Regions from separate parts of the Mesorhizobium sp. L103C119B0 genome, predicted to be linked through region 1. Evidence: predicted binding sites of a transcription regulator. Region 1 holds the regulator's gene; each other region holds the start of a gene.
What was found. Region 1 encodes PhoB, which activates phosphate uptake and scavenging genes when phosphate is short. Its sites were predicted from a motif close to TGTCATNNANCTGTCAT; they were not measured.
Positions count from the first base shown of each region.

Region 2: the regulator PhoB is predicted to act here: its motif matches at 2,078-2,094, upstream of X728_RS148055 (PhoX family phosphatase).
Region 3: the regulator PhoB is predicted to act here: its motif matches at 1,841-1,857, upstream of X728_RS146555 (bifunctional 2',3'-cyclic-nucleotide 2'-phosphodiesterase/3'-nucleotidase).

Region 1 covers NZ_AYXE01000010.1:57,956-62,135, reverse strand. Annotated here, with positions in the region: gene pstA (phosphate ABC transporter permease PstA) at 1-415, shown strand, start outside; gene pstB (phosphate ABC transporter ATP-binding protein PstB) at 433-1,257, shown strand; gene phoU (phosphate signaling complex protein PhoU) at 1,299-2,003, shown strand; gene phoB (phosphate regulon transcriptional regulator PhoB) at 2,020-2,709, shown strand; gene X728_RS148755 (ROK family protein) at 2,740-3,975, opposite strand.
Region 2 covers NZ_AYXE01000011.1:13,865-18,044, reverse strand. Annotated here, with positions in the region: gene urtA (urea ABC transporter substrate-binding protein) at 14-1,324, opposite strand; gene X728_RS148050 (hypothetical protein) at 1,637-2,032, shown strand; gene X728_RS148055 (PhoX family phosphatase) at 2,150-4,063, shown strand; gene X728_RS148060 (GMC family oxidoreductase) at 4,128-4,180, opposite strand, start outside.
Region 3 covers NZ_AYXE01000012.1:128,238-132,417, forward strand. Annotated here, with positions in the region: gene X728_RS146555 (bifunctional 2',3'-cyclic-nucleotide 2'-phosphodiesterase/3'-nucleotidase) at 1-1,739, opposite strand, end outside; gene X728_RS146550 (NAD(P)/FAD-dependent oxidoreductase) at 1,881-3,146, opposite strand; gene X728_RS146545 (5-formyltetrahydrofolate cyclo-ligase) at 3,328-3,993, shown strand; gene X728_RS146540 (hypothetical protein) at 4,049-4,180, opposite strand, start outside.

The DNA of each region.
Region 1 (4,180 bases):
GATGACATTGCCGACCATAATCATCGCCACGCGCGCCGCCCTCGCCGCGGTGCCGCCGTCGATCCGCTCGGCGGCCCTAGGTCTCGGCGCCTCCAAGATGCAGATGGTGTTCCATCACATCCTGCCGCTTGCCGCCCCAGGCATCCTTACCGGCACCATCATCGGCCTGGCGCGTGCGCTCGGCGAGACAGCACCGCTGCTCTTGATCGGCATGGTCGCTTTCGTCGCCGATTATCCGACGACGCCTTTCGATCCGGCGACCGCGCTGCCGGTGCAGATCTACATGTGGGCAAACGAGGCTGAGCGCGCTTTTGTCGAGCGCATGTCCGGCGCCATCATCATCCTGCTCGTCTTCCTCATGGCCATGAACATCACCGCGATCGTGCTTCGGCGCCGGTTCGAGCGGCGCTGGTAGAAAAAAGGCAATTTGGTATGAACATCATGACCGAACAGTCCCTTGAGAATGCAGTGGGCGACAAAATGAACGCCAAGTCGAACGAAGTCATCAAGATGCGCGGCGACAAGGTCGGCGTCTTCTACGGCGAGAAGCAGGCGTTGTTCGACGTCAATCTCGACGTCCGCCAGAACCAGGTGACGGCGCTGATCGGCCCGTCCGGCTGCGGCAAGTCGACCTTCCTGCGCTGCCTCAACCGCATGAACGACACCATCGATTCGGCGCGGGTGACCGGCAAGATCACGCTCGATGAAGACGACATCTACGACAAGAACATCGATGTCGTCGAACTGCGCGCCCGCGTCGGCATGGTGTTCCAGAAACCCAACCCGTTCCCGAAGTCGATCTACGAGAACGTCGCCTACGGCCCGCGCATCCATGGGCTGGCCAAGCGCAAGTCCGACATGGACCAGATCGTCGAGCAGAGCCTGAAGAAGGCTGCGATCTGGAACGAGGTCAAGGACCGCCTGCAGGAGCCCGGCACCGGCCTGTCCGGCGGCCAGCAGCAGCGCCTGTGCATCGCGCGCGCCATCGCCGTGTCGCCGGAGGTGATCCTGATGGACGAGCCCTGCTCGGCGCTCGATCCGATCGCCACCGCCCGTGTCGAGGAGCTGATCGACGAACTGCGCCAGAACTACACGATCGTCATCGTCACCCACTCGATGCAGCAGGCGGCGCGCGTGTCGCAGCGTACAGCGATGTTCCATCTCGGCTATCTCGTCGAGGAGGGCGCCACCGACAAGATGTTCACCAACCCCGACGACAAGCGCACCCAGGACTACATTACCGGCCGCTTCGGCTGAGCCGTCCGGCGGGTGAATTTTCAGGCACGAGGACCAAGATCATGGGTGAACATACCGTCGCCTCCTTCGATGAAGAGCTCGGGCAGATCAGCAAGCTGATCCGCGACATGGGCGATCTGGCAGGCTCGATGGTCAGCGGCTCGACCAGGGCGCTGCTCAATTCGGACAATGCGCTGGCACAGCGTGTCGTTTCCGACGACGCCATCATGGATGCGCGCCAGCGCGAACTGGACGACCGCGCCATCACGCTGATCGCCAAGCGCCAGCCGATGGCCAACGATCTGCGCGCCGTGGTCGGCTCGATCCGCATGGCCGGCGACCTCGAGCGCATCGGCGATCTCGCCAAGAACATCGCCAAACGCGTCGGCACCGTGGGCTTGAGCGTCACGCCGCGCGACCTCTCGCACTCCATCGATGCCATGGCGCAGCTGGTGCTGATCCAGGTGCAAGGCGTCGTCGAGGAATATGCCGCCACCGATGCGGCAGCTCTTGCAAAACTCAGGAATGACGACGAGCGCATCGACGTCAAATACACGTCCGTGTTTCGTGAGCTCTTGACCTACATGATGGAAGACCCTCGCAACATCACCGCCTGCACGCATCTCTTGTTCTGCGCCAAGAATCTTGAGCGCATCGGCGATCATGTCACCAACATCGCCGAAAATGCGTATTATGTGCTGACCGGCCAGCAATTGCCCGCCAATCGTCCGAAGCAGGACGAGACGGCGATGGCCACGCCGGCCTGATGAGGGTGAACTGCCTATGATCGCGCCACGCATCATGGTCGTGGAGGACGAGGAGCCGCTAGGCGTGCTCCTCCGCTACAACCTCGAATCCGAAGGCTATCACGTCGAGGTGGTGACACGCGGCGACGAGGCCGAGATCCGCCTGCAGGAAAACGTGCCCGATCTCCTGGTGCTCGACTGGATGGTGCCCGCTGTTTCCGGCATCGAGCTCTGCCGGCGGCTTAGAGTGCGGCCCGAAACCGAGCGGCTGCCGATCATCATGCTGACCGCGCGCGGTGAGGAAAGCGATCGCGTGCGCGGCCTGTCCACCGGTGCCGACGACTATCTGGTCAAGCCATTCTCGACGCCGGAGTTCATGGCGCGCGTGAAGGCGCTGCTGCGCCGGGCCAAGCCGGAAGTGCTGTCCAGCGTGCTCAAGGTCGGCGACATCGTGCTCGACCGCGAGTCGCACCGTGTCTACCGCAAGAAGAGCGAGATCAGGCTCGGACCGACCGAGTTCCGGCTGCTCGAATTCATGATGCGCCATCCCGGCCGCGTGTTCTCGCGCAGCCAGCTGCTCGACAATGTCTGGGGCGAGACGATCTACATCGACGAGCGAACCGTCGACGTCCATGTCGGGCGCTTACGCAAAGCGGTCAACAACGGCCGCATGCCGGATGTCATCCGTACCATTCGCGGCGCCGGCTACGCGATCAGGGAAGACTAGGATGCTGCGCGTCGCGCCGTTGCCGGCCATTCAGGCGACATGCTTGCCGGATTTGGCCTGAATGCCCGGCGCGAAAATCTCCTGATCGACGAAGCCGAGCGCGCGCATGGCACAGCCTTCGCGGATCAGCGGCAGCTCGTTGGGCTCGGTGTCGAAGGAGATCGATTTCGAGTGCTGGCCGCCGGCGGTCTGGGCGATCGCTTCGCGCAATGCCGGCTCGATCAGGTCGAAGGCGGCGGCGCTGACGCCAACCATGGCGACAGGCGCCGGGTCGATCAGCGCAAACAGGCTGCCGAGGCCGAAGCCGAGCGCCTCACCGGCCTTGCGATAGGCTTCGCGCTCCGGGCCATCGGTTTCGCGGGCGCGCGCGGCGAGTGCGCGCATATCAGCGTCGCCGATATCGACCGGCTCGGCATCTTCGCTCATCATTTTGGCGCTGCGCCAGATGGCGTAGTTTCCGGCATAGGCCTCGACGCAGCCGCGCCGCCCGCAGCGGCAGAGCGCGCCGCCCGGACGGTGGATCATGTGGCCGAACTCGCCGCCCGAGGAATGGGTGCCGGTGAACAGTTCGCCTTTCAGCACCAGCCCCATGCCGATGCCGTGCGACAAGAGGATCGCGATGAAATTGTCGCGGTAGCGCTCGGGCTGGCGCCATTGCAGGGCCACCGCCATCATATTGCAGTCGTTCTCCATGGTGGCAGGAATGCCGAATTCCGCTTCCAACATGTCGGCGAAGGCAATGTCGGTCAGTGGCGTGATTGGCGACCACAGCATGGCCCGCGCCTGCGAATCGGTGATGCCCTGGATGCCCATGGCAATGCGGGCGATGCTCTGGACATCGAGGTCCGGGTCCGCGAGACGCCGCCCGACGATTGCTACGCATTCGCCGATCAGCTCGTCGCGCGGCATGGTCAGCGTGTCGAGCCGGCGCTGTTCTTCCGCGACCACCTGGCCGGCATAGTCGATGACGGTGACGGAGAGGAAGTTCAGCGACAGCACCACGGTCATGACCGCCGCCGCTTCCGGGTTGAGGCCAAGGCCGACCTGCGGCCGGCCGCGTTTCAGCGAGCCGGTCTCGCCAGGCTTGCCTTCAATCAGGATGCCTTCTTGAATTAGATCAGACGAGATTGCCGATATCGTCGAATGGCTGAGGCCGGTGGTCGCCGCAATCTCGGTCCGCGACGGCTGGCCGGCCCGGCGCACGGCCGAAATCACCATCGCACGGTTGCGACGGCGCAGATCGTCGTGGCGGATCCCAACCGACATTTGTTTTCCTCCCGGCCTCCTCGCGCCTCATGATAGTGAAGGCGTTCGACGGCACCAGCCAAATATTGGCAGACGCCGGCAGCCCTGTCATTGTTTATTGCGGAGCTCGAAAAAATTCGGCAAGGCTATCAGAATCCATCATAATCGATGTTGACAGTGCCTTATCATTGAACCAGTGTTTTTTCGAGGCTCGAAAAAATGGAGC
Region 2 (4,180 bases), on a different contig from region 1:
AGTCCGGGAGGGATCAGTTCGTGCCCTTGCCGCCGCATTTGCCGGTGGCAACGTTGAAGTTGCCGCAGGACAGAGGCGCGCGCCAATCCGAAATCAGGTCCTTGGAATCGGGCAGATAGTCGGACCATTCGTCGCCCATCACGAGGCCGGGCGTCTGCGACACGGTCTCGAACTGGCCGTCGGCCTGGATCTCGCCGATCAGCACCGGCTTGGTGATGTGATGGTTCGGCATCATGGTCGAATAGCCGCCGGTGAGGTTCGGCACGGACACGCCGACCATGGCGTCGATGACCTTGTCGGGATCGGTGGTGCCGGCCTTTTCGACCGCCTTCACCCACATGTTGAAGCCGATATAGTGAGCTTCCATCGGGTCGTTGGTGGTGCGCTTGTCATTCTTGATGAACTTGTGCCAGTCGGCGATGAACTTCTTGTTTTCGGGTGTGTCGACGCTCTCGAAATAGTTCCAGGCAGCGAGATGGCCGACCAGCGGCGCGGTATCGAGACCGGCCAGTTCTTCTTCGCCGACCGAGAAGGCCATGACCGGGATGTCCTCGGCCTTGACGCCCTGGTTGCCGAGTTCCTTGTAGAACGGAACGTTGGCGTCGCCATTGACGGTCGAGACGACGGCGGTCTTCTTGCCGGCCGAGCCGAATTTCTTGATTGCGGAGACTTCGGTCTGCCAGTCGGAGAAGCCGAACGGCGTGTAGTTGACCATGATGTCTTCGGCGGCGACGCCCTTGGCCTTCAGATAGGCCTCGAGGATTTTGTTGGTGGTGCGGGGATAGACGTAGTCGGTGCCTTCCAGCACCCAGCGCTTCACCGAGCCACCGTCCTCGCTCATGAGATAATCGACGGCAGGAATCGCCTGCTGGTTTGGGGCGGCGCCGGTGTAGAACACGTTGCGCTCGCTTTCCTCGCCCTCATACTGGACGGGGTAGAACAGGATGTTGTCCAGTTCCGAGAACACCGGCAGCACCGACTTGCGCGACACCGAGGTCCAGCATCCGAACACGGCGGCGACCTTGTCCTTGGAGATCAGCTCGCGCGCCTTCTCGGCGAAGAGCGGCCAATTGGATGCCGGATCGACGACGACCGCCTCAAGCTTCTTGCCGAGCAGGCCGCCCTTGGCGTTCTGCTCTTCGATGAGCATCAGCATGGCGTCTTTCAGCGTCGTCTCCGAAATCGCCATGGTCCCCGACAGCGAATGCAGAATGCCGACCTTGATCGTGTCTTCGGCGGCCTTGGCCGGAGACGACATCGACAGGCCGGCGGCGACCACGCCGGCCGAAAACATTTTTGTTATTGTGGAGAAATTACCCCTCATACCGAAGACTCCCAGCTGTTTGATTGCACCGCGATAATGCAATGCAACTGCCGTGCCAAACGCAAAGGCGCCGCTCGCAAGAATGGAATAGCCGAGCGTTATCAGCCGGTTGGTATATTAGCCTGGAGCAAAACAATGGCAGCCAATGAAAATTGATTGAGCCAAATTTGCGCAGCGCACACGGCTTTTGCCTAATTTTTGCCCAATTGAGACAAATGCCTAGTTTTTGATCTCCGGCCGTGGGTTCCGGGCGAACAATGTTGCGGCGCCGCGCAAAAATAGGGCAAGCTCGCCCTTCAAAAGAGAGACGTCATGACATCTCGCATCTCACGCATTTCCGGCATCCTGCTGCTGATGGCAACGAGCTGCGCCGCGCGCGCCGATTTCAGCGAGGGCAAACTTCCTGACGGCACCTATCATTGCGAGGTCTATTTGCTCGGCGCCTTCCTCAACCTCGGCGACATCACTATCAAGGGCAATGTCTATACCGGCCCGGTGACGTTCGGAACGGCGCTGCAAGGCTACAACTATCAGATGAACGCCAATGGCGAGATCACCTGGCTCGGGCCGCTGGGCGGCTATACCACCGGTGGCAACTCCGTCTCCATGACACAGGCAACACTGGACGGCGAGACCGCCCCGTCATTCGACATCATTCTGAAGCAGCCCGACGGCGCCTTCACCGCCTCGACCTGCACCAAGGGCTGAGCGATGCGTAGTGCCGCGCCCAGTTGGGGCAAAACCTTCCTCTTATGTCATGTGAATGTTGCCTAAGCAGACTAGGGCAACGGTGCGCCGTAACATCCACCCTGAGAGGCAGACACCATGGCCAATGCACCGTCTTCATCCTCCCCCGTCATCCGCGAAATCATCGCCGAGCGCGTCTCGCGCCGGTCTCTTTTGAAAGGCAGCCTCGCCTCCGGCGCGCTGATTGCCGGCGGCAGCTTTGTCGGCTCCTTGTTTGCCGGCGAAACGCATGCCGCCACAGCGCAGTCGACGCTCGGCTTTCCCGAGCTGAAACGGGTCTACGGCAAGACCCATGCCGCCGCCGAAGGCTATGAGACGACCATCGTCGCGCGCTGGGGCGACCCGCTTGCAGCCGGCCTCGCCGAATTCGACGGCAACAAGGTCGCGGCGGAGGAACAGGAAAAGCGCTTCGGCTACAATTGCGACTACATCGCCTTCATGCCGCTGCCCAAGGGCACGGTGAATTCCGATCATGGCCTGCTCTGCGTCAACAACGAATACATCTCGCCCAATGTGATGTTTCCGGGGATGACCGAGGGCGATGCCGGCAAGACGATGACCAGGGAACAGGTCGATCTCGGCATGGCCGCGATGGGCCATTCGATCCTCGAGGTGCAGGTGAAGGACGGCAAGTGGGAAACCGTGGCGGACAGTCCGCTGAACCGCCGCATCACCGCCAACACCGAAATGACCGTTTCCGGACCGGTTGCCGGCCATGCGCTGATGAAAACCTCGGCCGACGCGACTGGCACGAAAGTGCTCGGCACCAGCTATAATTGCAGCGGCGGTGTTACCCCGTGGGGCACGGTGCTGACCTGCGAGGAAGGCGTGTCCGACATTTTCGGCGGCGACCCGAAGAAGGCGCCGACCGCCGAGCTTCTGGACCGTTACGGCTTCGACGGCTCCGACATCTATGGCCGCGGCCGCTTCCATGACCGCTTCAACCTCGACAAGGAACCGAACGAGGCTAACCGCTTCGACTGGGTGGTCGAGATCGACCCTTACGATCCTCAGTCCAGGCCGGTGAAGCGCACGGCACTTGGCCGCATGTCGCATGAGGCCTCGACCGTGGTCCTCAACAAGGACGGCCGCGTTGTCGTCTATATGGGTGACGACGACTATTTCGAATATATGTACCGCTTCGTCTCGGCCAAGGCCTATGACAAGGCCAACCCGGCCTCCGGCGCCGATCTGCTCGACGATGGCGTGCTGTCGGTCGCCCGCTTCGATGCCGATGGCTCGATGACGTGGCTGCCGTTGGTGCACGGCCAGGGCAAGCTTACCGTCGAGAACGGTTTTGCCGACCAGGCCGAGGTGCTGTTGAAGACGCGGTTTGCGGCAGATGCGCTCGGCGCCACGCCGATGGACCGGCCCGAGGACATCGAGACCAATCCGGTGACCGGCCGCGTCTATGCGGTGATGACCAAGAACAAGAAGCGCGACCAGTCAAAGGTCAATCCGGCCAACACGCGGCCGGAAAATCTCTGGGGCCATATTGTCGAACTGATCCCGCCCGGCGGCCGCGGCGCGGATGCCGACCACACGGCGGAAAAGTATGCCTGGGACCTGTTCGTGCTCTGCGGCAACCCGAAAGATGCCAAGGTCGGCGCCACTTTTCATCCGGACACGTCGGACAATGGCTGGTTCGTCTGCCCCGACAACATCACCTTCGACCCGGCGGGGCGGCTGTGGGTGGCGACGGACGGCGCCAATGATTTCGACCTGCCGGACGGCGTCTATGGCGTCGACACCGAAGGTGCGGCGCGCGGCCTGCCGAAGCTGCTGTTCACCTGCCCGCACGGCGCCGAAGCGACCGGCCCGTGCTTCACGCCGGACGGCACGACTTTGTTCCTGTCGGTGCAGCACCCTGCGGAAGATGCCGAGACGCTCGACAAGGCGCAGACGCTATGGCCCGATTTCAAAGACGGCCAGTTGCCGCGACCTTCCGTCGTCGCCATCCGCCGCAGGGACGGACAGCCGGTCGGCGCATAGTGAGTCCTAGTGAAAAAGGCGGAACGCGCCATGCGCGTTCCGCGTAGCGATCCGGGAGGACGGCTCAGATCGTCTTGGCCGACATTTGCGAAGCGATGTATTCGGCCTGGCGGATAG
Region 3 (4,180 bases), on a different contig from region 1:
GAGGCATTGATGTCGGGGAAATTGCCGCCACCGCCGGCGCGGTAATTGTTGGTGGCGACGACGAATTTCGCTGCCGGATCAATAGGCTTGCCGTCGAAGCTGAGGCCGACGATGCGGTTCGAGCCGGCATTGGCGACGCCACCCTTGGCATCGTATTTCGGCAGCTGCGACAGGTCTATTCCGTAGCTGACGCCATCGATCACATCGAAATTGTAGGACGGGAATTCGGTGTCGATGAGCGCCTGGTCGGCCTTGCCCGGCTCGATCTTCCTGAAAATGCCGGCCGACATTTCCAGCCATTCCTTCACTTGCGCGCCGGTGATTTCGACGGCGCGCACCGTGTTCGGATAGAGATAGAGGTCGGCGACGTTCTTGATGGCGATGTCGCCCACCGGCACGTCGGTATAGTAGTCGGCGCCGTTGCGCCCGCCGGCCTTGAAGGGTGCTGCCGCCGACAGCAGCGGCACATCCTTCCACTGCGTGCTCTTCAATATGTCCTTGAGGTACCAGCTCTGCGCCTGGTTGACGATCTGCACCGACGGATCGTCGGCGACCAGCGCGAAATAGGAATAGAGCGGCGCCGAGGTCTTGCCGACCGGTCGGCGGACATAGGCAAGTGTCGCCTCATGGTCCGCCTTCAGCGCATCGACGACGCGCTGGTCGTCCGCCACCGTCGGCTTGTTTGCCTTGTCGACGCGCTGGTAGATCGGCCTTGCCTCCGATGTGGCCGAGGCTACGCGCCATTTCGATCCGTCCCGTTCCAGAAGCAGATCGATCAGTCCCATATGCGAGCCCCAGAAACCGCCCATCACGGCGGGCTTGCCCTGCAGCGTGCCTTTCTCGGTGTCGACGCCATCGAGCGCCTGAAAATCCTTCTTGCCGGGGAAGACGAGATGCTGATGGCCGGTGAACACCGCATCGATGCCTTCGACGCCGGCGACGAAGAAGGAGGCGTTCTCCATGCCGTCGCCCTGCTTGATATCGATGCCGGAATGCGAGAGCGCGATGACGATGTCGGCGCCCTCCTCCTTGATCTGCGGCACCCATGCCCTGGCCGCCTCGACGATGTCGCGCGTCCTGACATTGCCTTCCAGGTTCTTCAGGTCCCAGACCATGATCTGCGGCGGCACAAAGCCGATGATGCCGATCTTGATCGGCTGCTCGGCGCCCGACCCGTCCTTGATCTTCTTGTCGAGGATGACATAGGGCTTGAGGTAGAGCTTGTCGTCGCGCGGTTTGGCGGCAAGCTCGGTGCCGCGGATCAGATTGGCGCAGACGAAGGGGAAATTGGCTCCGGCCAGCACCTTGTCGAGGAACGACAGGCCGTAATTGAACTCGTGATTGCCGAGCGTCGAGCATTCATAGCCCAGCAGGTTCATGCCCTTCATGATCGGATGCAGATCGCCTTCCTTGAGGCCCTTCTCATAGGCGATGTAATCGCCCATCGGATTGCCCTGCAAAAGATCGCCATTGTCGATCAGCATCGCATTGGTGGCTTCCTTGCGCACCGCCGCGATCAGTGAGGCCGTCCGTGACAGGCCCATCGTGTCGTTGGCTTTGTCGGCGTAGTAGTCGTAAGGCAGCACATTCACATGGATGTCGGTGGTCTCCATGATCCTCAGATGCGCCTGATTGGCCTGCGCGCGGGCGGAAAACGGATGGAGCATGATCAGCGCCCCGCTGGCGGCCGTACCGGCAAGAAAACTACGGCGGGAGACGGGGTAATTGAGATGCGGCATTGGTTTTCCTTCCCAGCGACGTGACAAGATCCCAGCCCCGGGCGGAAGCTTCGCGCCGAAAACCGGCCATGTCCATCGGGAAGTCAGTCGATCAGCAAAAGGTGACGGCTGGATGAATATCCTTGGCCGCGGTTGAGAACCTCAGCCCTTGTCATCGTCGCCCTGGGTGATCAGCCGCGCGCTGCGCTGGCCGGTGAAATAGATCCATAGCCAGCTAAGCGACACCGAGAGCCGGTTGCGGAAACCGATCAGGAAGTAGATATGCGCCACGCCCCACAGCCACCAGGCAAGCCATCCCGTGAGCTTGATCGAGCCGAAATCGATCGCGGCTGCCCACTTGCCGATCGTCGCCAGGTCGCCGGCATGTTTGTAGCGGAAAGGCCGCGGCGCGCCATCGCCGGCCAGCCGCGCCCTGATCGTCGCGGCGACATGCTTGCCCTCCTGCTTGGCCGAGGGCGCCACGCCGGGCACCGGTTTGCCGTCCGGCCGCAAGACATGCGCGGTGTCGCCGATGACGAAGATTTCAGGACTGTTCGGCACGGTCAGATCGGGCTCGACCATTACCCTGCCCGCCCGGTCCACCGGCGCGCCCAGCCACTCTCCCGCGGGTGAAGCCGCCACGCCGGCGGCCCACAGGATGGTTCGCGCCGGCAGATGCGTATCGCCAAAGACGACGCCTTCGGCATCGAGGCGCGTGACGGCGCGGCCAAGCTCGACCGTGACGCCCCGCCGCTCCAGCGCCTTGCGCGCATAGTCGGACAGCTTTGGCGCGAAATTGGCTAGGATCCTGTCTCCGGCCTCGACCAGCACCACACGCGCCTCACGCGTGTCGATGTTGCGGAATTCGCCGCGCAGCGTTTCATGCGCGAGTTCGACAATGGTGCCGGCAAGCTCCACGCCGGTCGGGCCGCCGCCGACGATGACCAGTGTCAGCAGTGCCTGGCGCTTGGCCGGATCGGTCTCGCGCTCGGCCTGCTCGAAGGCGAGCAGGATGCGCCGCCGAATGGTGGTTGCGTCTTCAAGCGTCTTCAGCCCGGGCGCGAAAGGCTCCCATTCGTCGTGGCCGAAATAAGCATGACGCGCGCCGGTGGCGAGCACCAGCGTGTCGTAGGGAACAGAACTGCCGTCCTCAAGCAGCACGCGTTTGCCTGGACGGTCGACGCCGGTGACGTTGCCGAGCAGGGTCGTCACGTCCTCGCGCTTGCGCAGCAGATGACGGATCGGCCAGGCAACTTCCGAGGTCGCCAGCGAGGTGGTCGCCACCTGGTAAAGCAGCGGCTGGAAAAGGTGATGGTTGCGCTTGTCGATCATGGTGATGCGCACGGGTGCGCCGGCCAGCGCCCGGGTGAGTTCGAGACCGCCGAACCCTGCGCCGACGACAACGACATGATGGCTGGTTTCACTCATCGCATTCACCCCTGTTTGTCTCTCTTTATCTAGTGATTTTTGTGCACCGCAACAATGTCGCGGCGCGCTAGACTGCCGCGCGTAAGGCTGCCCAGGACTCGTCGCCGGATGTCGCGAATGCCTATGTCGGCAAGCCTGGACGGGTATAGCCTTGCAGGGGCTGGAACCACGGGAGTGAAGCATGGCCAACGACGATGACAAAGATCGCAAAGGGCGGGCGCAATATTCTTCGCCGCCTTGCTTCATGCACGAATTCGATCCGGAATTTCGCGCGCCATTGACCGACTGGACCGATGTGCGCCGTTGGCGCAAGGCCGAGCGCGAGCGTCTGATCGCGGCACGGTTGGCGGTTTCCGCCGATGCGCGGGTGGCGATGTCGCGGGCTATCGCCGAAGGGCTCGACGCGACCATCGGCGACATTGCCGGCCGCATGGTCAGCCTCTATTGGCCGTTTCGCGGCGAGCCGGACCTGCGGCCGTGGATGGCGTCGATCAACGAACGCGGCGGCCGCACGGCGCTGCCCATCGTGATCGAGAAGGGCCAGCCGCTGATCTTCCGCGCTTATGTGCCTGGCGACCGGCTGGAAAAAGGCGTCTGGAACATCCCTATCCCCGCCGAAGGCGACCCGGTGCTGCCCGACATCGTCATCTCGCCGATCGTCGGCATCGACCCGCGAAACTACCGCCTGGGCTATGGCGGCGGCTTCTTCGACCGCACGCTGGCTGCCATGCCGTTCAAGCCATTGGTCATCGGCGTCGGCTACGAACTGCAGCGCATCCCCACCATCTACCCGCAGCCGCACGACATCCCGATGGACCAACTGGTGACCGAGGTATTAAAAGCCTAGCGTGATGAGATTCAGAGACCCTCCGTGTGATCGCACATATTCATAAATATCACGCTTAGAAAAGATCGCCGTTGGTGTCATTCCCAGGCAACTGAGGAATATCCGCCTTACCGGCATCTTTATACTCGGCCAACAAACGAATGCGGCGATACACACTGAACAGAATTTTCAGCAAGACAAGCGGATC